Regions from separate parts of the Bacillus sp. C28GYM-DRY-1 genome, predicted to be linked through region 1. Evidence: riboswitches for the same ligand, from Rfam matches in the RefSeq annotation. Region 1 holds a riboswitch; the other holds the start of a gene.
What was found. Region 1 has a riboswitch for lysine ahead of Q3W56_RS19785 (amino acid permease). Riboswitches for the same ligand answer to the same signal wherever they lie in the genome.
Positions count from the first base shown of each region.

Region 2: another riboswitch for lysine. It lies ahead of Q3W56_RS07665 (aspartate kinase); the one in region 1 lies ahead of Q3W56_RS19785 (amino acid permease).

Region 1 is NZ_JAUMKF010000033.1:5,642-17,716, reverse strand. Features, by position in the region: gene cysI (assimilatory sulfite reductase (NADPH) hemoprotein subunit) at 1-220, shown strand, start outside; gene Q3W56_RS19830 (Na+/H+ antiporter) at 480-2,489, shown strand; gene yvgO (stress response protein YvgO) at 2,537-3,010, opposite strand; gene pgoN (glyoxal/methylglyoxal reductase) at 3,232-4,062, shown strand; gene modB (molybdate ABC transporter permease subunit) at 4,092-4,784, opposite strand; gene modA (molybdate ABC transporter substrate-binding protein) at 4,756-5,538, opposite strand; gene Q3W56_RS19805 (substrate-binding domain-containing protein) at 5,648-6,574, shown strand; gene Q3W56_RS19800 (LTA synthase family protein) at 6,601-8,454, opposite strand; gene Q3W56_RS19795 (metal-dependent hydrolase) at 8,554-9,039, opposite strand; gene sspJ (small acid-soluble spore protein SspJ) at 9,209-9,349, shown strand; lysine riboswitch at 9,466-9,645, shown strand; gene Q3W56_RS19785 (amino acid permease) at 9,749-11,158, shown strand; gene Q3W56_RS19780 (hypothetical protein) at 11,295-11,492, shown strand; partial or broken gene Q3W56_RS19775 (ABC transporter substrate-binding protein) at 11,470-11,856, opposite strand; partial or broken gene Q3W56_RS19770 (FecCD family ABC transporter permease) at 11,856-12,075, shown strand, end outside.
Region 2 is NZ_JAUMKF010000006.1:10,797-22,871, reverse strand. Features, by position in the region: gene gerE (spore germination transcription factor GerE) at 116-340, opposite strand; gene Q3W56_RS07690 (acyl-CoA thioesterase) at 456-899, opposite strand; gene sdhB (succinate dehydrogenase iron-sulfur subunit) at 959-1,720, opposite strand; gene sdhA (succinate dehydrogenase flavoprotein subunit) at 1,723-3,483, opposite strand; gene sdhC (succinate dehydrogenase cytochrome B558) at 3,517-4,125, opposite strand; gene Q3W56_RS07670 (YslB family protein) at 4,417-4,863, shown strand; gene Q3W56_RS07665 (aspartate kinase) at 4,907-6,136, opposite strand; lysine riboswitch at 6,262-6,441, opposite strand; gene uvrC (excinuclease ABC subunit UvrC) at 6,506-8,278, opposite strand; gene trxA (thioredoxin) at 8,414-8,728, opposite strand; gene abfB (alpha-L-arabinofuranosidase AbfB) at 9,055-10,542, opposite strand; gene etfA (electron transfer flavoprotein subunit alpha) at 10,756-11,733, opposite strand; gene etfB (electron transfer flavoprotein subunit beta) at 11,769-12,075, opposite strand, start outside.

The DNA.
Region 1 (12,075 bases):
GCCGGGCAAATATAATATGTATCTTGGCGCTGCATTTGACGGAAGCCGTTTAAGCAAAATGTACCGTGAAAACATCGGTGAAGAAGACATTTTAAGCGAGCTGCGCGTTCTTCTATCCCGTTATGCGAAAGAACGCGAAGAAGGCGAGCACTTCGGTGATTTTGTCATCCGCGTAGGCATCATTAAAGCAACGACTGACGGCACAAATTTTCATGAATGATAAAGTTGATAAAGAAAAACGAGAGACAGGGAATAGCTCCCTGTCTCTTTTTTCATAGAATTTGCTCTGCTGCAAAAGAGTTCTCTATGAGCATATTATGAGAAATAATACCCAAATAAGGGTACTATAAAAGAAGACAAGTGTGGAGAGAACTCCTGCGAAATCACATAGTGGATGCAAGGCCATCCTCAGCCTCTTATAGACAATCAGACATCGAGTCATCATGCACAAAACAAAACAGACGAAGGAGGTCATGCATTTGGACATATTTTTAGTGGTTCTCGTTTTATTAACGATTATTGCGGTATCCAATATCGTGAACCGGTTTATTCCATTTATTCCCGTGCCTCTTATTCAGGTGGCGTTAGGGATTCTTGCGGCCTCATTTCCACAGGGGCTTCATTTTGAATTAAACACCGAATTGTTTTTTGTTTTGTTTATCGCGCCTCTTCTATTTAACGATGGGAAGAGAACGCCGCGGGCGGAACTTTGGAATTTGCGGGCCCCAATTTTATTGCTTGCACTCGGCCTTGTATTTGCGACTGTAATTGTAGGAGGCTACACGATTCACTGGATGATTCCTGATATTCCGCTGGCAGCGGCTTTTGGGCTTGCGGCCATTCTTTCACCGACTGATGTTGTCGCTGTGAGCGCATTATCAGGAAGAGTGAAAATGCCAAAAGGGATTCTTCGCCTGCTTGAAGGGGAAGGGCTGATGAATGACGCATCAGGTCTGGTGGCCTTCAAGTTTGCGATCGCAGCTGCAGTGACCGGTGCATTTTCATTAGCACAAGCGGCTGTCAGCTTTGTATTTATTTCTCTCGGGGGATTGCTGTGCGGGGTAGTCATTTCTTTCTTGATTATCCGCTTTCGCTTATTTCTGCGCCGCCTAGGTATGCAGGATGTTACGATGCATATGCTGATTCAAATTCTGACGCCGTTTGTCATTTATTTGGGAGCGGAAGAAATCGGCGTTTCCGGCATTTTAGCCGTTGTAGCGGGAGGCATCACCCATGCGGTTGAACAGGATCGTCTGGAATCAACGATGGTCAAACTGCAAATCGTCTCCTCAAGTACGTGGAACATTATTTTATTTATTTTGAACGGTCTGGTCTTCGTGATTCTCGGGACACAGATTCCGGACGTCATTTCTGTCATCTTTCACGACACCGCAATCAGCAACTTGAAGGTGATCAGTTATATCCTTGTCATCACATTTACGTTAATGCTGCTCAGATTTTTGTGGGTGCTGTTCTTCTGGAATGGCAAATGGTTCTTTAATAGGGATCAGAACATCTATAAACCGGGTCTTCGTTCAACGCTGTTACTCTCGATTTCCGGTGTGCGCGGAGCTGTAACGCTGGCGGGTTCTTTCTCCATTCCTTATTTCCTAGAGGATGGCACACCGTTCCCGGAAAGAAATTTAATTCTCTTTTTAGCAGCCGGCGTCATTTTATGCACGCTTGTCATTGCCACCGTTGTCCTGCCGCTTCTGACTGAAAAAGAAGAAGAGGACGAGAAACGAAATGAAAAGCTTCTGACGGCGAGGCGCAAATTGATTAAAAAAGCTCTCCGAACGATTAAGGAGGACATGAACGATACAAACAAAACAGCCTCTCTTGCGGTTATAGCTGAATACAATGAGAAAATGAAAAATCTTCGTTTTCAGCAGTATACATCATCTAATCGGATCAAAAAGCAAGAGCGAAAAGTCCGTGCGCAAGGGGTTAAAGCTGAGCAAGAGGCGCTGGTAAAAATGCTGGAGCGGGGAGACATTCCAGAAGAGACGGCAAATGTACTGCAAGAACGGTTTAACGAATTAGAAATTTTGTATGGCAACCCATTTAAAGTCGGATTATCAAAAACAAGACTCAAGCGGCTGATGTATTGGATCTTCTTCGGTGAACACAAAAAGCCGGAGATGTCGATTTTAAATGAAGCGGGATTGATACGGGCAACGAGAGTGAAAACGGCAAAAGCAGCGATAGAACACTTGGAAAAACATAAGACGGAAGAACATAAAGAAGTATTTTTATCTGTCATTTCGTTTTATAAACAGTTAATTTTCAGGCTGGAGCACAGCCATGAGCTCAAATCAAGTGCTCATTTTGAAAATCAGAAGTTAGAGGTGAAGCTGAAGGCTGTGCAGGCGATTAGAAATGAAATTCAAACGCTCTTCGAGGAACGGGAAATTTCCCGGGACATCTCCCATGAGCTTCGCCAATACATTAATGATGTGGAAGCCGCAATGCTTGAAGGCGGCGAATAAAATGCAGCAAAAAAGCTGCCGCGCTCTATCGCCAGCTTTTTTCTGTATTAAGGGCGATGGAATTCGACAGTGCTGCCATCCCGGTCGAACCAGCCTCTGAAGGCCCAGTTGATCCAGCCGCAATCACCTTTGTTAGTTAAGGTTCCGTCTTCGAATACCCAAATGCCGTACGTAATGCCATCGTAAACGGCTGAGCCGTAAAATTGCACACCGTTCAAGTGATCTTCGTATTCCTGGCTTAAATTAAATACCATGACATTATATGTTTGGCCGGATGCGTAGAAGGAAGACTCCATGAGGTTTTTCACAAAACCATCCCGGTTCTGTGAGGATTTAATGGCATCGGCAATCTGATTGGCAATGCCAAGCACATCAAGGTTTACATGTAAACCGACCTCAGCTGCAGTTGTTTCAGGAGAGATCTTAGGAGCAGAGTTTTCTTCAGCGGAAGAAAAGGACAAAGGGGCGATGGTCAAAGCGGCACCAAGCACAAGTGTCATTGGGATCCGAATCCGTTTCAATTTGTTTCCTCCTTTGTTTTTATGTGGGTATACTACACGCATACCCTGCTCAATGCAGCTGTGATCTCAATAATGTTAAAATAGGAAAAAATAGTGTATAGGTTTATCTGTGCTATGAAAAAAGAAGCAAAAAGAGGTTCTTAAGCGTATTATTGGTATCGGCAGAGAGGAATGTGAGATAATATAGACGCTTACATTTCAGTGAAAGGGTGGATGTTCAAGTGCCAACAAGTTTAAAGGATACTGTAAAGCTACATAACGGAGTGGAAATGCCTTGGTTCGGTCTTGGTGTTTTTAAAGTAGAAAATGGAAGTGAAGCGACTGAATCAGTGAAAGCGGCGATTAAAAACGGCTACCGCAGCATTGATACAGCAGCTGTCTACAAAAATGAAGAAGGCGTTGGCATCGGGATCAAGGAATCCGGTGTGGCAAGAGAAGAGCTCTTTATTACATCAAAAGTATGGAATGAAGATCAAGGCTACGAAACAACGCTTGCTGCCTTTGAAAAAAGCTTGGAAAGACTTCAGCTTGATTACTTAGATCTATATTTGATCCACTGGCCTGGCAAAGATAAATATAAAGATACGTGGCGCGCGCTTGAAAAGCTGTATAAAGACGGCAAAATCCGCGCAATCGGTGTCAGCAACTTCCAAGTTCATCATTTAGAAGAACTGCTGAAAGACGCTGAAATCAAACCGATGGTGAACCAAGTAGAATTTCACCCTCGTTTGATACAAAAAGAATTAAGAGATTACTGCAAAGCCCAAGGCATCCAGTTGGAAGCGTGGTCTCCGCTCATGCAGGGACAGCTTTTGGACAACGAAGTGCTCACACAGATTGCTGAAAAACACAATAAATCTGTGGCTCAAGTCATTTTACGCTGGGATCTGCAGCATGAAGTTGTAACAATCCCAAAATCCATCAAAGAACACCGTATCATTGAAAACGCTGATATTTTTGATTTCGAATTGTCTCAGGAAGACATGGACAAAATTGACGCGTTAAACAAAGATGAGCGTGTCGGTCCAAATCCCGATGAGCTTCTATTTTAATGAAAAACTCCCCGAGACGGGGAGTTTTTTTAGTGTGTTTTTTTCTGTTGAATGAAAAACAGCATCAAAAAGGAAATGACAACAATACAGACGACCCACGCCCAGGCTAGGGTATTGTTTCCGGAATCCAATGCGACATAAATGGCCGTCGGAAGTGTTTGCGTAACACCGGGGATGTTCCCTGCAAACATGAGTGTTGCGCCAAATTCTCCGAGCGCCCGCGCAAGGCTGAGGATGCTTCCGGTCAGTAATGAAGGATAGGCGAGCGGAACTGAAATGTGGATAAATACTTTCCATCTGCTTGCGCCGTCTAACATTGCCGCGCCCTGTATATCGGGATCAATGTCGGCAAATCCAGTTTTAGCGGATTGATACATGAGCGGAAAGGCTACAACCGCCGAGGAGATCACAGCGGCCCACCAGGTGAAAATGACAGGCTGCTGAAAGACCCACTCGATGGCTTGACCGATAAAACTGTGCTTTCCGAACATGACGATCAAGATAAAACCGACGACAGTAGGCGGAAGAACGAGCGGAAGCATAAAAAATGTTTCGAGTGCCGTTTTTCCGAAAAATGATGCCCGCGACATCCATGCTCCAGCCAGTGTTCCGAGAATAATGACAACAATTCCGGCAACTGCCGCCACCTGAAAGGAAAGCAAAACAGGTGTGAAAAACTCTGAAGCGGTTATGCTACTCAGCAGTAAAACCATATTTCTCAAATACTTTCATTGCTTCATCAGATTGCAGGTACTCGTAAAATTCCTTCGCTTCCTTACGGTGTTTTGTATCTTTTACAATTCCTAACGGATAGACAATCGGGCTGTGTGTATCTGCTTTTGCCTCGTCAATGATTTTGACCTTTTTTGAGATCAGAGCGTCTGTTTTATAAACAACGCCTGCGTCTACATTGCCTGTTTCAACATAAGAAAGAACTTGGCGAACGTCTTTTCCATAAACGATTTTATCCTTCACTTTGTCCCATAGAGACAGCTTTGTCAGTGATTCTTTCCCGTAGGCTCCTGCCGGCACAGATTCCGGCGTTCCGAGGGCGATTTTTTCTGAATGAGCCAGATTGCTGAAGCTAGTTACAGGCGAATCAACGCTTTTCGGCACGACCAGCACAATTTCATTGCCGACTAAATCAGTGCTGTCTTTTTTGGCAATATCCCCATCATCCACCAGCTTTTGAAATTTATCCTCAGCAGCTGAGAAGAACAGATCAGCCCCTGCACCTTGAGAAATCTGTTTTTGCAAGGCGCCGGATGAGCCATAGTTATCTTGGATTGTAATGTTTTGATGTTCTTTTTTGTAATTCTTTTGAATCTCCTCAAGTGCATCCTGTACACTGGCGGCCGCTGAGATGGTTAACGTTACATTTTTCTCGCTGTCTGTTGTTGACTGGTTTGCGGAGCAGCCTGCTGCAAGCAGAAAAGCGGTTAAGGCTGCTGTTAAAATGGAATACTTTTTAAACATGAGTGCACCCCTTATAATTAGTTATAACTAATTATAACTGATTATGTTTGGTTGTGTGGGTTTTTTTACATCCAATGAAACGGTATAATAAAATAGGAGAGTGATGATGATGAATGAAAACTCATCCTATACGATAGAAGAAGTTGCAGGTCTGCTGAAGGTATCAAAGCTGACCGTTTATGATTTGATAAAAAAAGGCATGATCTCTGCTTACCGCGTCGGAAGGCAGATGCGTGTGGACGAAGAAGACCTAAAGCGATATAAATCGAATATGAGAATGTCTCAGCCCATTGCTGCAGCTGAAGTGCCGAAACAGATGCAGGAGGGGGAGCCGGATGGCAGCCCGAATGTCATGATCAGCGGACAGGACATTTCGATGGATCTGCTCAGTAAGCATTTGGAGAATGCCATTCTGGAGACGCCGCTCCGTAAATATAAAGGAAGCTTGAACAGCCTGATTGATATGTATCAAGGAAAATGTGACATTGTCAGCCTGCATTTGTATGATGCGGAAACAGGACAATATAACGTGCCTTATGCAAAACGGATTTTGTCTGGTGAACCGTTTTGTCTGATCAATGTCGTTCTCCGCAAAGCAGGACTGTATGTTCAAAAAGGGAATCCGAAACACATTCACTGCTGGGAAGACTTGAAAAGGACCGATATCCAAATAATCAACAGAGAAAAGGGTTCGGGCGCAAGGGTCCTCCTTGATGAACAGCTTGGCTTGCTTGGTGTGAATCCGGCTGATGTAAAGGGGTACGGCGAAACCGTGAGCAATCATTATGCTGTCGCTTCACAAGTCTCAAGCGGACAGGCTGACGCAGGAATTGGGGCGCAGCACGCGGCACATATGGGCAGTGTAGATTTTATTCCGCTCATCGAAGAACAATATGATATCGTCGTTTTGAAAAAACATGAGCAGCTGCTGAAAGCCGTGAAGGAGATTTTGAGCTCTGAGGAATACAAGGCGAATCTGTCTCATTTAAACGGCTATCACACAAAGCTGACTGGTAAAGTAATGTTTGAAACGTAAAAAATCCCTCTGTAAAGAGGGATTTTTTATTCATAAAAACGGAGCAGGTCGCCGTTTAAGATTTTATCAGAGAAAGACAGCTCTTCGTTTGCTTTCTCCTTATAAGGGAGGCACGCATTCTGGTCTTCCAGCACTTCACCTGTTTTTTGGCTATAGCACGTGTTTTTCGTATATACAAAGTCGTTTGTAATAAAACTGCCGTTTCTCAACACGGCGAATGGGGTGCGGTCATCTGACAGCAAATCATTGCCGAATTGAATATCTCCCTTTGTTTCAATGCCTAGCAAATGCATCAGTGTCGGCCTGACGTCGACCTGGCCTCCGGCATCAGAGATGGTTTCCGGCTTTTGATCGGTGATGCCCGGGATATGTATGATAAACGGCACTCGCTGGAGCTGAACGTTGTCATACGGCGTGATTTCTTCTTTTCCTAAAAACTCAGCCATCGCCTCGTTATGGGCTTCTGAAATGCCGTAATGATCTCCCATAAATACGATCATCGAATTTTCGTATAAGCCTTCGTCCTTCAGTCTTTTGATAAAATGCTTTAATGCCTCATCTTCATAGCGAACCGTTGTCACATAGCGGTTTAGCAGGTCGCTGCTTGAATCGTATTCATCAATCAGCTGATTCTTTTCATCAATCTCAAACGGAAAATGATTCGTTAACGTGATGAAATTGCTGTAGAACGGCTGCGGCAGGCTTTTCAGCTTTCCGGCTGACTGCTCTAGAAATTCCTTATCCTTTAAGCCCCAGCCTGTTGATGTCCCGGGAGTGACATGGAAGTCATCAACATCAAAAAAGCGGTCAATCCCAAATGAATCGTACATCACATCTCTGTTCCAAAATGTTTTATGGTTGGCGTGAAAGACAGCTGAATCATAATCATGTTGTTTCAGCGATTTGTACATCGTATGAAATTGATGGTCGCTTTTCGTGAAAAAGACTGCGCCGCTAAGGGAAGGGTACAGCGAGTTCGCCACGATGAATTCTGAATCAGATGTTTTGCCTTGTTCGGTTTGCTGATAGAAATGATCAAAGTAATAGCTCTTTTTGATGAAATCATTCATAAACGGAGTAATTTCTTTTCCATTCACCTTTTCATTCAGAACGAAGCTTTGGGTCGATTCAAGCGTCACAAAGATGACGTTGCGCCCCTTTGCCAGCCCGAATTTGCCTTGATCAGGCTTGCTGTAATCAGCCTCTGTGTAGTTTTTGATGGCAGTCATGCTGTCTTCATCTGCAAATGCTTTCGCACTTATATTAACAGTCTGAGAAATCGTATCGTAGATATGGAATTGAAACAAACCGATGCTTTTGACGAGCATTTCCCGGTCAAAGGAATGTGCCAAAAGCTTTGGCTGCTGTACTTCTGCAAGTGCCAGAGTGCATAAGATTATGCCGCAGGAAGCTGCATAGTACCGTTTGATCGTGCTCGATGCGGCTTTTGTCTGCGGGTGTTTCTCTTTTCGGGCAAACAGCAGAAGAAAAACCAAATCCGCAAACAGGGCGATAAACAGAGGATTGAACAATTCTTTTACACTGCTGCCCATATCGCTCATGTTACTGGCCTGAAATAAAACAGGGATGGTAATAAAATCGATATAAAAGCCGTAAAAAATCGTGTTGGAAATCAAGATTACAGTCAGAACCAAATTGGCAATCAGCAAAAAGATCCGCTGCTTATTTTCTTTCAGAAACAGGCCGATCCCGAATAATGGAAGGATAAAGCTGAGCGGGTTAATCAGCAACATCAGCTCCTCCAACAGAGAATCGATCTGCAAATCAAAGCCGAGTTTATAGATCGCATACGTTTTGATCCACATGAATACGATCGAAATACATAAAAACCGCTGATTGTGAAAAAAGGTCCCTTTCATGAATATGACTCCTCGCGTTTTCTTGATCATCTGCATGGAATGCTTCTTATGTAAAACCTACTAAAAATAGCCCGTTCAGACAAGTGTCAGCACTCACGTTTAAAACATGCGTCCAAGAAACAGCATATAAAAGTAGTAACATGAAGCAATTGTCAGCCCGGCTAACACGAGCTGCTCGGAAAAACTGCCTGTCTTCATGTATAATGGGAGCCGCACGCGGATCGTTGAAGGGAATAATAATTTGATTCCGTTCACTGTCCAAGCGTCAAGAATTAAATGGCTCGCCATTCCGGTCATCAGTCCGGTTGAAATGTTTTTATCTGGAATATATGTGGCTGTGATAAAAAACATGATGAGCAGAAATAGCAGGCTGTGTGTAAAGGTTCGGTGGCCGAAAACGGAGCTGACCACTTTTGATAAAATAGGTAATCTTCTCCCGATTTTGCTTTGCGTGTGGCAAATATCGGGTATCAATGCCCCAACCGCGCCTGACGCAGCCATAAGCACTGGATCAAAACCATAATAATAATAAGCCACTGCCGTACAAGAAGCGATGCCTCCCATGATGTGTGTTTTTCCTGTCATTTCCCCGCTTCTCCTTTTATCTTTTGCAAAAAATCTCTGAATTACAAATATATCAAGAGAATGTATGTTTGATCAACAGGACTTTGGACAATAAAAAATTTCCCGCATAATTTCTGAAGGAAAAAGGCATCTTAAACATGTACCTATTTTCTATAAAGAGGTGATACGAATGGGTTTCTTTAATAAAGATAAAGGAAAACGTTCTGATAAAGAAAAAAACGTAATCCAGGGAGCTCTTGAAGATGCCGGTTCAGCTCTAAAAGATGATCCGCTTCAAGAAGCTGTGCAAAAAAAGAAAAATAATCGATAACCACATGCGGATAGAGCTTGGCTCTATCCGTATTTTCCATCTGTTCCCTTTGACAGATCATCCTTTCTTTGATAACCTTCTGGGAGTAACTGAATAATTAAATCCTCACTCTTTCTCAGTGAGGTAGAGGTTGCGCGGATGATGAGTCACACATGCCAGGCTGACAGGGGCTGTTAAACATGTGTAAAAGGCATCAGCGCCGAAGTGTGGAGAAAGCCGATCCTTCTCTATGCTGGGACTGTATCTGAATAAGTGCAGGACTGCCGCGTGCTTTTTCGCGGAGGGCTATCCGGAGATCAAGGGTGTGTGTTTCTTTAAGCATGGACTTTTGTTCAGGCTTTTTTTGCGTTTATATGATCTCGGGGTCTGGTCCGTACAAAGAATCATGGAGGTACTGGAATGGAACAGACAAAAAAATGGGGTTTTTGGTTATTAACGGCGTTTGTCGTTGGAAATATGGTTGGATCAGGAATTTTCTCCTTGCCGAGCTCGCTTGCCTCAATCGCTAGTCCCTTTGGAGCGACGTCCGCTTGGCTGTTGACAGGTGCCGGCGTGCTGATGATTGCGCTTGTTTTTGGGCATTTGTCCATTCGCAAGCCTGAGCTGACAGCTGGGCCGCAAAGTTATGCAAGAGCGCTGTTCTCTGATCCGAAGAAAGGGAACGCTGCCGGTTTCACAATGGTGTGGGGCTATTGGGTGGCGAGTTGGATCAGTAACGTGGCGATTATTACAAGTCTTGCCGGTTACTTGACTTCGTTCTTCCCGATCTTAGTTGATAAACGTGAAATGTTTTCGATCGGCGGACAAGAGGTGACACTCGGCCAATTGCTGACATTTGCTGTATGTACGATCTTGTTATGGGGAACGCACACGATTCTTGTTGCAAGCATTAACGGTGCAAGTAAATTAAACTTTATCACAACATTTTCGAAAGTATTAGGGTTTGTCTTCTTTATCGTTGCCGGATTGTTTGTTTTTCAAACGACATTATTCGATCACTTTTATTTTCCAATTCAAGGCGAAAACGGCACAAGCATCGGAATTGGCGGACAGGTTCACAATGCCGCAATTTCTACTCTCTGGGCGTTTGTCGGAATTGAATCAGCTGTAATCCTGTCCGGACGCGCGCGTTCTCAGCGTGATGTAAAACGTGCAACAATTACCGGCTTGCTGATTGCCTTGAGCATTTATATTATTGTGACTTTCATTACGATGGGCGTTCTGCCGCACGATAAACTTGTTGGATCTGAAAAACCGTTCGTTGATGTGCTGTATGCGATTGTCGGGAACGCTGGAAGTGTGATCATGGCGCTATTGGCGATTCTTTGCTTATTCGGAACGATGCTCGGCTGGATTTTGCTTGGCTCTGAGGTTCCTTACCAAGCTGCTAAAGCAGGAGATTTTCCGGCATTCTTTGCGAAAACGAATAAAAAGGGAAGTCCGATTAATGCGCTGGTTATTACAAATGTGATGTCACAGGTCTTCATTTTCTCTGTTATTTCCCGGACAATAAGTGACGCATTTACGTTTTTAACGACAGCGGCAACGCTTGCGTATTTAATTCCGTATTTGGTTTCAGCGATTTACAGCTTGAAGATTGTCATCAAAGGTGAAACTTATGACCAGCTGAAAGGCTCCCGCGTAAAAGACGGATTGATTGCGATTTTAGCGTGCGCATACTCAGTGTTTGTCATTGTAACAGGCACAGCGGATTTAACGACATTTATTCTCGGCATCGGTTTATTCTTTGTCGGCCTGATCGTCTATCCATTTGTGGTTAAAAAGTTTCAGAAAGAAAAACAAGCATAAACAAAAGACACCTGATTTGCTTTTCAGGTGTCTTTTATTATTATCAAAATACAATGTCTCCGGTTAGGAATCCGATCGTTAAAATAGCTGACAGGAAAGCTGAAATAGAGTGAAAAACCTTTGCGGATGATCGCATATGCAAAAAACATTTTTCAGTCTCTCCAGTAAACTAAACACGACTAACACTATTTACCAAGAGTGCATGAGAGAAAGGTTTTCCGATATAGTGCCTGTTAAAAAACTTGATCGCGATGATGATGCAGCTACATATAAATTGCTGGAAAAAGAGCCGCAGGCTGCGGCTCTTTTGTTTATTTTGTTAAGCTTTCCGTAATAAATTTCAGCTGGCCCTCTAATGAAATCGGGTCTGTAAAATAGAAGCCAATTGGGTCAATCCTATAGACATGGCCATTTTTAACGGCGCTTAGGTTCTTCCAGATGGAGCTGTCAAATACGCCGCCATCATCACCGCCTGATTGCCATGGTCCTGCGAAAATATAATCTCCGGCGAAGTCAGGGAGCTTTTCTAGTGAAATACTTGTATAACCAGGACCCTGGTCAATGGCTTTTTCTTTTGTCAGCTTTGTACCCTGCAGGCCGAGATCTTTGTAAATGATGCTTCCGCCTCTTCCGAAATCTTTACCGAATACGTAAATGTCTTTTCCGTTCGTTTGCATAATGGAGATGGTTTTGTCACCTGGGGGCATCGACGGTAATGGGTATCGGCATGTTTTCAAGAGGCGGACTTACGCCTGTAAAACTTGCTCTCGCGGGAACGGCTGTTACTTATTTCTTTACGGGCATTTCAACCGCCATTGCAATCCGCTTTGATGTCGCTCAGGATATCAGTTTTTGGTACGCAGGCGGAGTAGCGGGCGTGAAATGGTCAGGTGTCCAGCTTTTGCTTCTCGCAGGGG
Region 2 (12,075 bases), on a different contig from region 1:
TCAAATAAAAAAATTGGTTTTACGCCCTTGCCATCCATTCCAAATATGGTTTCGAACATTCCAAACAAACAGCAATAACCGGCTCCTTCCTGAAAAGAAGGAATACCGGCAAGGATTAAAGCTCTAGCTCACCCATTCTAAGAAGCTCAACAACGGCTTGCGAACGCCCTTTCACACCCAATTTCTGCATGGCATTTGAAATATGGTTTCGAACGGTTTTCTCACTGATAAATAGCTCGCTTGCAATCTCCTTTGTTGTCTTATCTTGAACGAGCAATTCGAACACTTCTCTTTCTCTTTTCGTTAGCAGCGGCTTCGATTGAAATTCTTTCTCCTTCAAGTATTGTAACCCTCCTTGCTAAGGTGAGAGCGAATCAGAAACGAATGGGTTTTGATATAGTCGAGATATCATATGTAAGAAGGGCACAGGAGGTGACGTTTACAAGAGAATTAGTTTATGGTGTATGGAGAAGGGTTTGTTTTTCCTCATCCGTCCAGCTGACAGCCTTGCCGCTATCCTTTGAGACTTGAACCATCACAACTGCTCCGGTGAAGCAGGGTTCACCTTCGCGGTTCTCTCCGAAATAGTGCAGGGTAAGAGATGAGCTACCGACAGCACTTGTTTTCACATAGATGCGCAGCTCTTCATAAGGCATAACTTGGCGCAAATAATCGCATTGCTGGCTTGCCACGACCGTCATGGTCTGTTTGTTTTCATTCATCATATTCAGCTTTTTAAAATAAAAAATCCGTGCCTCCTCAAAATATATAAAAGGCGTTACATTATTCATATGTCCAAACATGTCCGTCTCGGAAAACCGCACGGATACTTCATTAAAAAAAGAAAAGGATGTTTTCCATTCTTGGAACGGCATATCAATATAAGCGGGTAGCTTCATCTTTATTCATCTCCTTATTGTTAAAAAAACCTCTCCCATGCGGAAGAGGTTTTTTCTTCTTATACTCTGTCGCTTCCGAAGAAATTGCGGAACGCTTGTAAGTTTGTATCTCTGTTCAAGGCTGCAATAGATGTAGTAAGCGGGATGCCTTTCGGACAGGATTGAACACAGTTTTGCGAGTTGCCGCAATCTGCAAGGCCGCCTTCATCCATCAGTGCTTCTAATCGGTCAGATTTATTCATGGCACCTGTCGGATGTGCGTTAAACAGGCGGACCTGAGACATCGGTGCCGGCCCCATGAACTTCGATTTGCTGTTCACATTCGGGCAGGCTTCGAGGCAGACGCCGCACGTCATGCATTTTGATAATTCATATGCCCATTGACGGCGTTTTTCCGGCATTCTCGGTCCCGGTCCTAAATCGTGCGTACCGTCAATCGGTATCCACGCTTTTACCTTTTTCAATGAATCAAACATTCTGCTCCGGTCAACCTGCAAATCACGCACGACTGGGAATGTTTTCATTGGTTTTAAGCGGATCGGCTGTTCAAGCTGGTCGATAAGTGCCGTACAAGACTGGCGGGGCTTTCCGTTTATGACCATTGAACATGCGCCGCATACTTCTTCAAGACAGTTCATATCCCAAGTGACAGGGGTTGTCTTTTCACCTTTCACGTTAACCGGATTCCGGCGAATTTCCATCAAAGCGGAAATGACGTTCAGGTTCGGGCGGTATGGAACCTCAAATTCTTCATCATAAGGCGTGCTGTCAGCTGTATCTTGACGTGTGATAATAAATCGTATGGTTTTTTGTTCACTCATGATTATTTCGCCACCTTCTTCTTCGAGTAATCCCGTTTCCGAGGCGTTATCAGTGAGACATCGACATCCTGATACTCAAATTCCGGCGCTTCATACGGGCTTACATGTTTAGCCATTGTTGTTTTGAGCCATTCATCATCATTACGTTCAGGATAATCCGGTTTATAATGGGCGCCCCGGCTTTCATTGCGGTTGTATGCGCCAAGGGTAATCACCCTTGCAAGCTGAAGCATGTTCGAGAATTGGCGTGTGAACATTGCCCCCTGGTTGCTCCATTTTGTTGTGTCATTGATGTTGATCTTTTTAAACCGCTCCATTAATTCCTGAATTTTGTCATCCGTTTTCAATAACTTGTCGTTATGGCGGACAACTGTGACGTTCGCCGTCATCCACTCCCCAAGCTCTTTGTGAAGAACATAGGCATTTTCGGTTCCGTCCATATTCATAATCTCAGCCCATTTTTCTTCTTCTTTTTTAACGTGAGCGTCGAATAAAGATGAAGACATGTCTTCTGCTGAAGATTCTAAGCCGTTTACATATTTCACCGCATTCGGCCCGGCCACCATTCCTCCGTAAATTGCGGAGAGCAGGGAGTTTGCCCCCAAGCGGTTGCCGCCGTGCATGGAGTAATCACATTCCCCCGCTGCAAAGAGTCCCGGGATGTTTGTCATTTGATCGTAATCCACCCATAAACCGCCCATTGAATAATGGACCGCCGGGAAGATTTTCATCGGAAGCTTCCGCGGGTCGTCTCCCATGAATTTCTCATAAATCTCAATGATGCCGCCAAGCTTGATATCAAGCTCTTTCGGATCTTTATGAGACAAATCGAGATACACCATGTTTTCGCCGTTAATGCCGAGCTTCTGGTTGACGCACACATCAAATATTTCGCGTGTCGCAATATCACGCGGCACCAGGTTTCCATAAGCCGGATATTTCTCCTCTAAGAAATACCATGGCTTACCGTCTTTATATGTCCACACGCGTCCGCCTTCACCGCGCGCTGATTCACTCATCAGTCTTAGTTTGTCATCGCCCGGTATGGCTGTCGGGTGGATTTGAATAAATTCTCCGTTTGCATAATACGCTCCCTGCTGATAAACGATTGACGCAGCAGACCCTGTGTTAATCATGGAGTTCGTCGATTTTCCAAAAATAATTCCCGGTCCGCCCGTTGCCATGATGACAGCGTCTGAACGGAAGGATTCAATTTGCATGCTTGTCAGGTTTTGCGCAACAATTCCGCGGCAGGTTCTGTCATCATCTAATACAGCGCCAAGGAATTCCCAGCCTTCGTATTTTGTAACCAGACCCGCAACTTCGTATCTGCGCACTTGCTCGTCCAGTGCGTAAAGCAGCTGCTGTCCCGTCGTCGCACCCGCATAAGCTGTTCTGTGGTGCTGTGTACCCCCGAATCGGCGGAAATCAAGCAGTCCTTCAGGCGTCCGGTTAAACATGACGCCCATCCGGTCTAATAAGTGGATGATAGAAGGCGCCGCTTCACACATCGCTTTAACCGGCGGCTGGTTTGCAAGAAAGTCTCCTCCGTATACAGTGTCATCAAAATGTTCCCACGGAGAGTCACCTTCCCCTTTTGTATTGACCGCTCCGTTTATGCCGCCTTGCGCACAAACTGAATGAGAACGTTTGACAGGAACGATGGAAAACAGCTTAACCGCCATTCCTGATTCCGCTGCTTTAATTGTCGCCATGAGGCCGGCAAGACCCCCGCCGACTACGATAATGCTTGATTGACTCATGATAGCCCCTCTCCCTCTAGTAATCTAGTACTCTTATACAAATGCAAAAATCGCTTTTAAGCCTACGTAAGACAGTGCAACAAAAATAATCAGCGTAACGTATGTCGAAATTCTTTGAGAACGAGGCGTTACCGTGATGCCCCATGTAACAGCGAAAGACCATAAACCGTTCGAGAAGTGGAAAATTGTTGATAAAACACCAACAATGTAAAAGCCAAGCATAGCCGGAGAGCTCAAGATATTCGCCATCATGTCGAAATTGACCTCAGCGCCCATTTGTGCGGCAATACGGGTTTCCCACACGTGCCAGCTCACGAAAATGAGGGTGATGATACCGGTTACACGCTGCAGGACGAAGAGCCAGTTTCTCATATAGCTGTATTGGCCTGCGTTATTTTTTGCAGTAAACGCTATGTACACACCATAAACTGCATGATAAATTAATGGTAAGAAGATTATAAAAATTTCCAAGGCATACCTGAAAGGCAGACTATCCATAAAATGAGCAGCACTATTGAATGCTTCAGCGCCCCTTGCGGCAAACTGGTTGACGACTAAATGCTGAATGAGAAAGATGCCGACCGGTATGACGCCAAGCAAGGAATGCAATCTTCGAAAATAAAACTCTCTGTTCCCAGACATTACTTTACCCCCTGTTTGATAAGTGCGAAATGTGCTAAATCTCTTCCCCCACTTCTTTCAATTGTAAGCACTTTATTAAGATTTATTGACAATTTCATTTTACTCCTCCCTCAAAAGGGCGTCAAGAAAACGCGTACATAAATTATAATTTTCCGAATTGAATAGTTGATTTAAAAATTTTATTTTATCAATATATGTTTCTGTTTAATTTTTCATAAGAATTATAGGATCATTCTGTAATCCTCCCCCCTGTTTGGGCTATAATATACCAAGGAGAGAGGGGAGACAGATATGAAGTCTAAATTTGAAGCATCTATTGACAACCTAAAAGAAATTGAAATGAATGCCTATGCCTACGAACTAATACGAGAGATCGTTCTCCCAGATATGCTTGGCCAAGATTACTCTTCCATGATGTATTGGGCAGGGAAACATCTCGCCCGTAAGTTTCCTCTTGAATCATGGGAGGAATTTCCGGCCTTCTTTGAAGAAGCGGGCTGGGGAACCCTCACCAACGTAAGTTCTAAAAAACAGGAGCTTGAATTTGAACTTGAAGGGCCGATTATTTCCAACCGGCTTAAACATCAGAAAGAGCCATGCTTTCAGCTGGAAGCAGGTTTTATTGCTGAACAAATTCAATTGATGAATGACCAGATTGCTGAATCATATGAACAAGTGAAAAAGAGAGCCGATAAGGTGGTTCTGACTGTGAAATGGGATATGAAAGACCCTGTGTAATCAAAAAGGCGGTGACTGCATAGTCCCGCCTTTTTGATTGTCATTACACAGCTGAAGGATGTTTTGAAAGCTCAAATGCATCGTGCAGCGCTTCGACCGCTTTCACCATGTCATTTTCGCTTACGACTGTTGAAACTTTGATTTCAGATGTGCTGACCATTTTGATTAATATGTTTTTTTCCGCCAGTACAGCAAACATTTCAGCCGCTACACCAGGATTTGAGACCATGCCGGATCCGACAATGGATACTTTGGCCAATTTGCTTTCTGTCTCGATTTTCTCGAATTCAAGCGCGTCTTTATACTCTTCAAGCACCTCAACGGTTTGGTCTGCGTCTTCTGTTTTAACAGAGAAGGAAATTCCAGTCTGATTGTCTCCAGCCTGCGTTTGGATAATGATATCGACGTTAATGTTTCTTTTGGCAAGTGTTGTAAAAATGGTAGATAGGGTTGTCAGGCCGCCAGTCAGCCCGTAAATGGTTACCCTTGTAATTTGATCTTCAAACGCAATCCCTCTGACAATTAAATTTTGCTCCATGGATGATTCCTCCTCAATTAATGTTCCCGCTTCTGTTTCTGTACTTGAACGCACTTCTAAAGGCACTTGGTAATTTTTCGCGAACTCAACGGCTCTCGGATGAAGAACGCCGGCGCCCAAATTGGCAAGCTCAAGCATTTCATCGTATGAGATGCCGGCAAGTTTTCTCGCTGATTTCACATAGCGCGGATCGGTAGTAAACACGCCGGGCACGTCCGTGTATATATCACATTTATCCGCTTGTAATGCGGCAGCCAAAGCAACTGCAGTTGTGTCTGAACCGCCCCGGCCCAATGTCGTGATTTCGCAATCCTCTGTCATGCCTTGGAATCCTGCGACAATAACAATTTTTCCTTGCTCAAGCTGGTCTGCTAAAACCGAAGTGTCAATATCTGTGATTCTGGCGTTTCCGTGAACGGCTTCCGTGCGGATTCCCGCCTGCCAGCCGGTATAGGACACAGCGTCATAGCCTTTTTCCTGCAGCGCCATTGAAAGCAAGGAAATGGTGACCTGCTCGCCCGTCGCCAGCAGCATATCCATTTCTCGTTTGCTCGGCTGGTCAGAAATTGCTTTTGCAAGACCGACCAATTCGTCAGTGGATTTTCCCATAGCTGAAACGACAACAACGACTTGATGGCCCTTCTGTTTTTCTGAAATCGCGCGGTTTGCCGCATTTTGAATTTTTTCGACTGAGCCGACAGAAGTACCTCCGAATTTTTGTACAATAAGACCCATGTATAACCACCCTTTACATTTTGGTTCGTGCGGGTGAGGAGAAAGAGTGCTTTGTCCACAATAAAAAAAGCAACGAGAGGAATTTCTCTCATTGCTTACATTTAATCATCATGAATGATTATGAACAACGAGATAGCCCTCCAAGAAAATGATTTCTTGACAGCCTTACATTTATTCAATGCACGGCCAGCAAATAATACCGATGGGGTTTTATTTGCTTCGGCGACGCTCCCCTTTCAGCCTTTTTCACAGAATCCATCTTTCTCCAAAGGCTTACTCTTGAAGTTCGCACCTCTATCTTCACCATATAACACGATCTAACTATGAAATTAGTTCACATTTTATCAGATCTTTTTTAAAAGGACAACATTATTTTTGCAATTTATCGTAAAGCAGCTGAGCAACCGCTGCGGGTACACCTGCTTTTTTGATGTCCTCAAGGCTTGCTTCCTTCATTTTTTTAACCGAACCGAAATGCTTTAACAGCATTTTCTTTCTTTTCTCTCCGATACCCGGGATGTCGTCCAATACGGATTGAAACGCGCTTTTTCCGCGGATTTGCCTGTGAAAGCTGATTACAAAACGGTGCACCTCGTCCTGAATGCGCTGCAGGAGGTAAAATTCTTGACTGTTCCGTTCCAGATACACCGTCTCCAGCGGATCGCCAATTAATAAATTTGAAGTTCTGTGTTTTTCGTCTTTGGCTAAACCGGCGATCGGGATATCCAAGCCAAGTTCATTTTCAATAACATCCCTTGCAGCGTTGATCTGCCCTTTTCCTCCGTCAATGATGATCAAATCAGGCAGAGGCAGATTTTCGCGAAGCACTCTCGTATAGCGTCTTCTGACGACCTCTCTCATTGAGCCGTAATCATCCGGTCCCGTAACGGTTTTGATTTTATATTTGCGGTATTCCTTTTTGTTCGGCTTGCCGTCGATAAACACGATCATCGCGGAAACCGGGTTTGTCCCCTGTATGTTTGAGTTATCAAACGCTTCAATTCTGTGCGGAGTATAAATATTCAGTGCCTCACCGAGTTTATGCACAGCCCCGATTGAGCGCTCCTCGTCCCGTTCAATTAAGGAGAATTTTTCTTTCAGCGCGATTTTCGCGTTTTTATGGGCCAGCATAAGCAGTTCTTTTTTCGAGCCTTTTTTTGGCTGGTGGACGTTTGTTTCCAGCAGCTGCTCGATCATGGATTGATCAACGCTGTCCGGAACTAAAATTTCCTTTGGAAGGAAGTGGTTGTTTTTTGAATAGAACTGCCCGATGAATGTCAGAAACTCTTCATCTGCTTCCTGATAGAGCGGGAACATGCTGACATCGCGTTCAATGAGCTTTCCTTGGCGGATAAAAAAGACCTGTACGCACATCCAGCCCTTATCATATGCGTACGCGAATACGTCACGGTCGACTAGATCGTTCATCGTCATTTTTTGTTTTTCCATCGTTGATTCAATATGGGCGATTTGGTCGCGAAGCTCTTTTGCCCGTTCAAACTCTAGATTCTCAGCAGCTTCATGCATTTTCCCTTCAAGCTCTTTTTTGACCTCATTATAGCCGCCCTTTAAGAAACGGGTAATGCTTTCAACCAGTTCTCTGTTGGTCTCTTCGGAAATGTCCTTTACGCACGGAGCGAGACATTGGCCCAGATGATAGTAGAGGCACACTCTGTCCGGCAGCTTGGAGCATTTTCTGAGAGGGTACAGACGATCAAGCAGTTTTTTTGTTTCCCTTGCGGCCTGAACATTCGGGTACGGCCCGAAATAGCGCCCTTTGTCTTTTTTGACATTGCGGGTGACAATCAGCCTTGGGTGGCGTTCATGGGTGAGTTTTATGAAAGGATAGGTTTTGTCGTCTTTCAGCATGACGTTGTATTTCGGATCATGCTTTTTGATCAGATTCATTTCTAAAATAAGCGCTTCTAGATTGGAGGACGTCACGATATATTCAAAATCCTCGATTTCCGTCACAAGCCTTTGTGTTTTCGCATCATGAGAACCTGTGAAGTAGGAGCGCACTCTGTTTTTCAGCACTTTTGCTTTTCCTACGTAGATCACAGTCTGCTGCCGGTCTTTCATGAGATAACACCCGGGCTGATCGGGAAGGAGGGCGAGTTTTTCTTTCAGTTGTTTGTTCATATATTACCCTTCCTTAAGTTTATTCCTTTGTTTCCAGTTTAACACGAACGTTTGTTTTTCTCTATGCTTCACGATTGGTGAATAAAAAAAGCGATCCCTCAATCGGAATCGCTCTGGCATGTCGGCAGCCGAAAATTAAAGATGTTTGTTTACAAGCTCTTGAAGCGCTTCTTTCGGTTTGAAGCCGACAGATGTTTCAACAACTTCTCCATCTTTTAAGACAAGAAGTGTCGGGATGCTCATAACGCCGTATTTGCCGGCTGTTTCTTGGTTCTCGTCTACATCGATTTTTACGATTTTCAGTTTGTCTCCCATTTCTTGATCTAGTTCTTCAAGAACAGGTGCAATCATTTTACAAGGTCCGCACCAAGGAGCCCAGAAGTCAGCCAGTACGACGCCTTCGCTTGTTTCAGCTGAGAAAGATTGATCAGTTGCTTTTACGATAGCCATTATTGTATTCCTCCAATTGTGAAATGATGATTTTTAGTATAGCATCTCCCATTCGTTCACGCTATTTTAATGCTTACAAATTATTTTTTCCTGATCACAATCGCTTTACTCATGTTTATCTGGATTGAATGGGTTATGTCACTTTTCATTAAAACACGAATCTGATAATGGCCCCAATGACTACAATCGCCCCAATGATCATTAGAATGGTACGAAGCATAGAATAACATCTCCTCTTCACTGTCATGTACCTTTACCATGCCCTGCCGGAGCTGTTTTAAAACATGAAAAGAGCGCCGGCATGAAGCTCCGGCGCTCTCGCTCGATCAAGAATCAGCACGCAACGTGAGTAAGACGACTGACATTGGCGGGAGTTTTACCTTCAGTTTGTTTTTGTTGAGCGTGTATTGGCTGAAAGATTCCGGTTTGACGTGATGAGGATTCTCAAACGTGTTATGTGCATTCATTTTGTCAGCTGTCAGAATGACACCGGAATGGTCCGCTGCCTTGTGAAGACCCCTTAGCTCGATCTCAGCCTCCGCTTTGTTTTGGTGATCGATGTTGCAGATTGTGATATTGATATCGCCTTCTGCATGTTTCGAGGCTGAAATACTGATTTGCGGCAGCGTTTCGCCCTTCCATTCATAGTCAGCAGACGTTGTTTCAGTGTCTAAAAGAGAAGCGTCCTGGTGTACCTTAAACATATCAAATACATGGTACGTCGGTGTCAAAAGCATCTGCTCTCCCTCAGTCAAAATCATTGCTTGAAGAACGTTTACTGTTTGGGCGATGTTGGTCATTTGCACTCGGCGGCAATGCTGATGGAAAATGTGGAAATGAGAAGCCGCCACCAGTGCATCACGAATGGTGTTTTGCTGATACAGGAATCCAGGGTTCGTGCCTGGCTCAGGATCAAACCACGTGCCCCATTCATCAATAATCAGCCCGACCCGCTGCTCCGGATCGTACCGGTCCATAATCGTGCCGTGTTTTTGAATCAATTCATCGATGTATTTGGCTTTTTTCATCGTAATGAACCATTCATCCTCCGTGAATTCTGTAGCTGATCCTTTGCCTTTCCAGAAATCACCCGGAATCGTGTAATAATGAAGACTCAATCCGTCCATCAGGCCAGCGGCTTTTTTCATGAGTACGTCCGTCCAATGAAAATCGTCCACATTTGCGCCGCCTGCAATTTTGTATATTTCATTTCCGCTGTAATTGCGGACATAGGTTTGAAAACGCCGGTACAGATCTGCGTAGTATTCAGGATGCATGTTGCCGCCGCAGCCCCAGTTTTCATTGCCTACGCCGAAATATTTCAGCCGCCAAGGCTCCTCTCTTCCATTTTGTTTTCTCCAGTCTGACATTGGCGTGCCTTCTTCAAACGTCATATACTCAATCCATTCCGCCATTTCCTGAACCGTTCCGCTTCCGACATTGCCGCAAATATAAGGCTCGCATTCAAGCAGCTCGCAAAGCATCATAAATTCATGCGTTCCGAATTCATTTGATTCGACTGTACCGCCCCAATGCGTATTAAGCATCGACTTACGGTCACCGACACCGTTTGCCCAATGATATTCGTCCGCAAAACACCCGCCCGGCCACCTAAGGACAGGAATATTCAGCTGTTTGAGCGCTTCCAGCACATCCTTTCGTATTCCGTTTATGTTGGGAATGTTCGAGTCCGTTCCGACCCAAATCCCCTCATAAATCCCTCTACCTAAATGTTCGGCAAAATGACCGTATATGTTTTTGTTAATGGTTCCTTTTACAATATCTGTTTGGATCACTGCTTGATGTTCAGACATGCATGATCATTCCTTTCATACGAATATGAAAAGCACCACAGTCAAATATGAGTTCTGTCTTTTGCCTGAGGAGTCAGCATGAATGTAAGCGCTTTTAAAGTAACCATATTATATATGTTCGTACATGTCAACGAAATATTTTATAAAATTTATATTTGTACGTATGTATTTAAAGATATCAAAGCCCCGAACTTCAGCAGTCCGGGGTTTTCTTTACGAGTGTATATTTAATTGTTTGAATTCCTCCGTTAATAACGGGACGACTTCAAATAAATCGCCTACAATGCCGTAATCCGCTATTTTAAAGATATCCGCTTCGGGATCTTTATTGATGGCGACTATCACCTTGCTGTTTGACATGCCGGCCAAATGCTGGATGGCCCCGGAAATGCCACAGGCAATGTACAAATCCGGGGTAACGACTTTCCCGGTCTGCCCGATTTGGAGAGCGTAATCGCAATAATCAGCGTCACACGCCCCGCGAGATGCCCCGACTGCAGCTCCCAGCACCTTGGCAAGCTCTTGCAGCGGCTGAAATCCTTCCTTGCTTTTAACTCCGCGGCCGCCTGCAACGATAATTTTGGCTTCGGATAGATCAACCCCGTCCGCGGTTTTTTTCATGACTTCTTGAATTACGGTGCGGAGGTCAGTAAGAGAAACATCAATGCTTTCAATACTCCCTGACCTGCTGGCGTCTTTTTCTGAAGCTTGAATATTATTAGGTCGAATCGTTGCAAAAATCAGCGGGTCGGTTGAAATGACGCGTTCAAATGCTTTCCCCGAGTAAATTGGCCGCGTGAACACGACATTCTCGCCGGTAACGCTTACATCTGTAGCATCAGAAATTAAGCCTGTTTGCAGCCGGGCCGCGAGTTTCGGTGAAAAATCTTTGCCCATTGCCGTGTGCCCGCATATGACTGAATCGGGTTTTTCTTGGTCAATAATGACCCTCATGACCTGGCTGTATCCGTCTGCCGTGTATGCTTTCAGCTTCGGATCCTCGGCAGTGAGAACTTTATCGGCTCCGTAATGGATAAGCTCTTGTGCAACGCTTTGTACATTTTCTCCGATGAGAACCCCGACGACTTCTCCATCGCCTGAAATGGTTCTTCCTGCAGCTAATGCTTCAAAGGTGACATTCCGCAATTCTCCATCGCGAATTTCTCCGAGTACGATCACTTTTTTTCCCATTCTAACATCCCCCTGTTTCTTTGAATGTCCAAGCTTTAAATGACTTTAGCTTCGCTGCGGAGCAATGAGACGAGCTCTTTTGCCTGTTCGGCAGGCTCACCTTGGAGAACCTTCCCGGCTTCTTTTTTCGGCGGCAGAAAACGTTCAATGGTTTTCATCTTAGATTCGGCATCCTCTTCGTCCAGATCAAGATCATCAAGTTCTAGCTCTTCAAGCGGTTTTTTCTTGGCCTTCATAATACCCGGAAGCGATGGATAGCGTGGTTCATTCAAGCCCTGCTGAGCTGTGACAAGCAATGGAAGTGTTGTTTTGATTTTTTCAACATCACCTTCGACGTCCCTT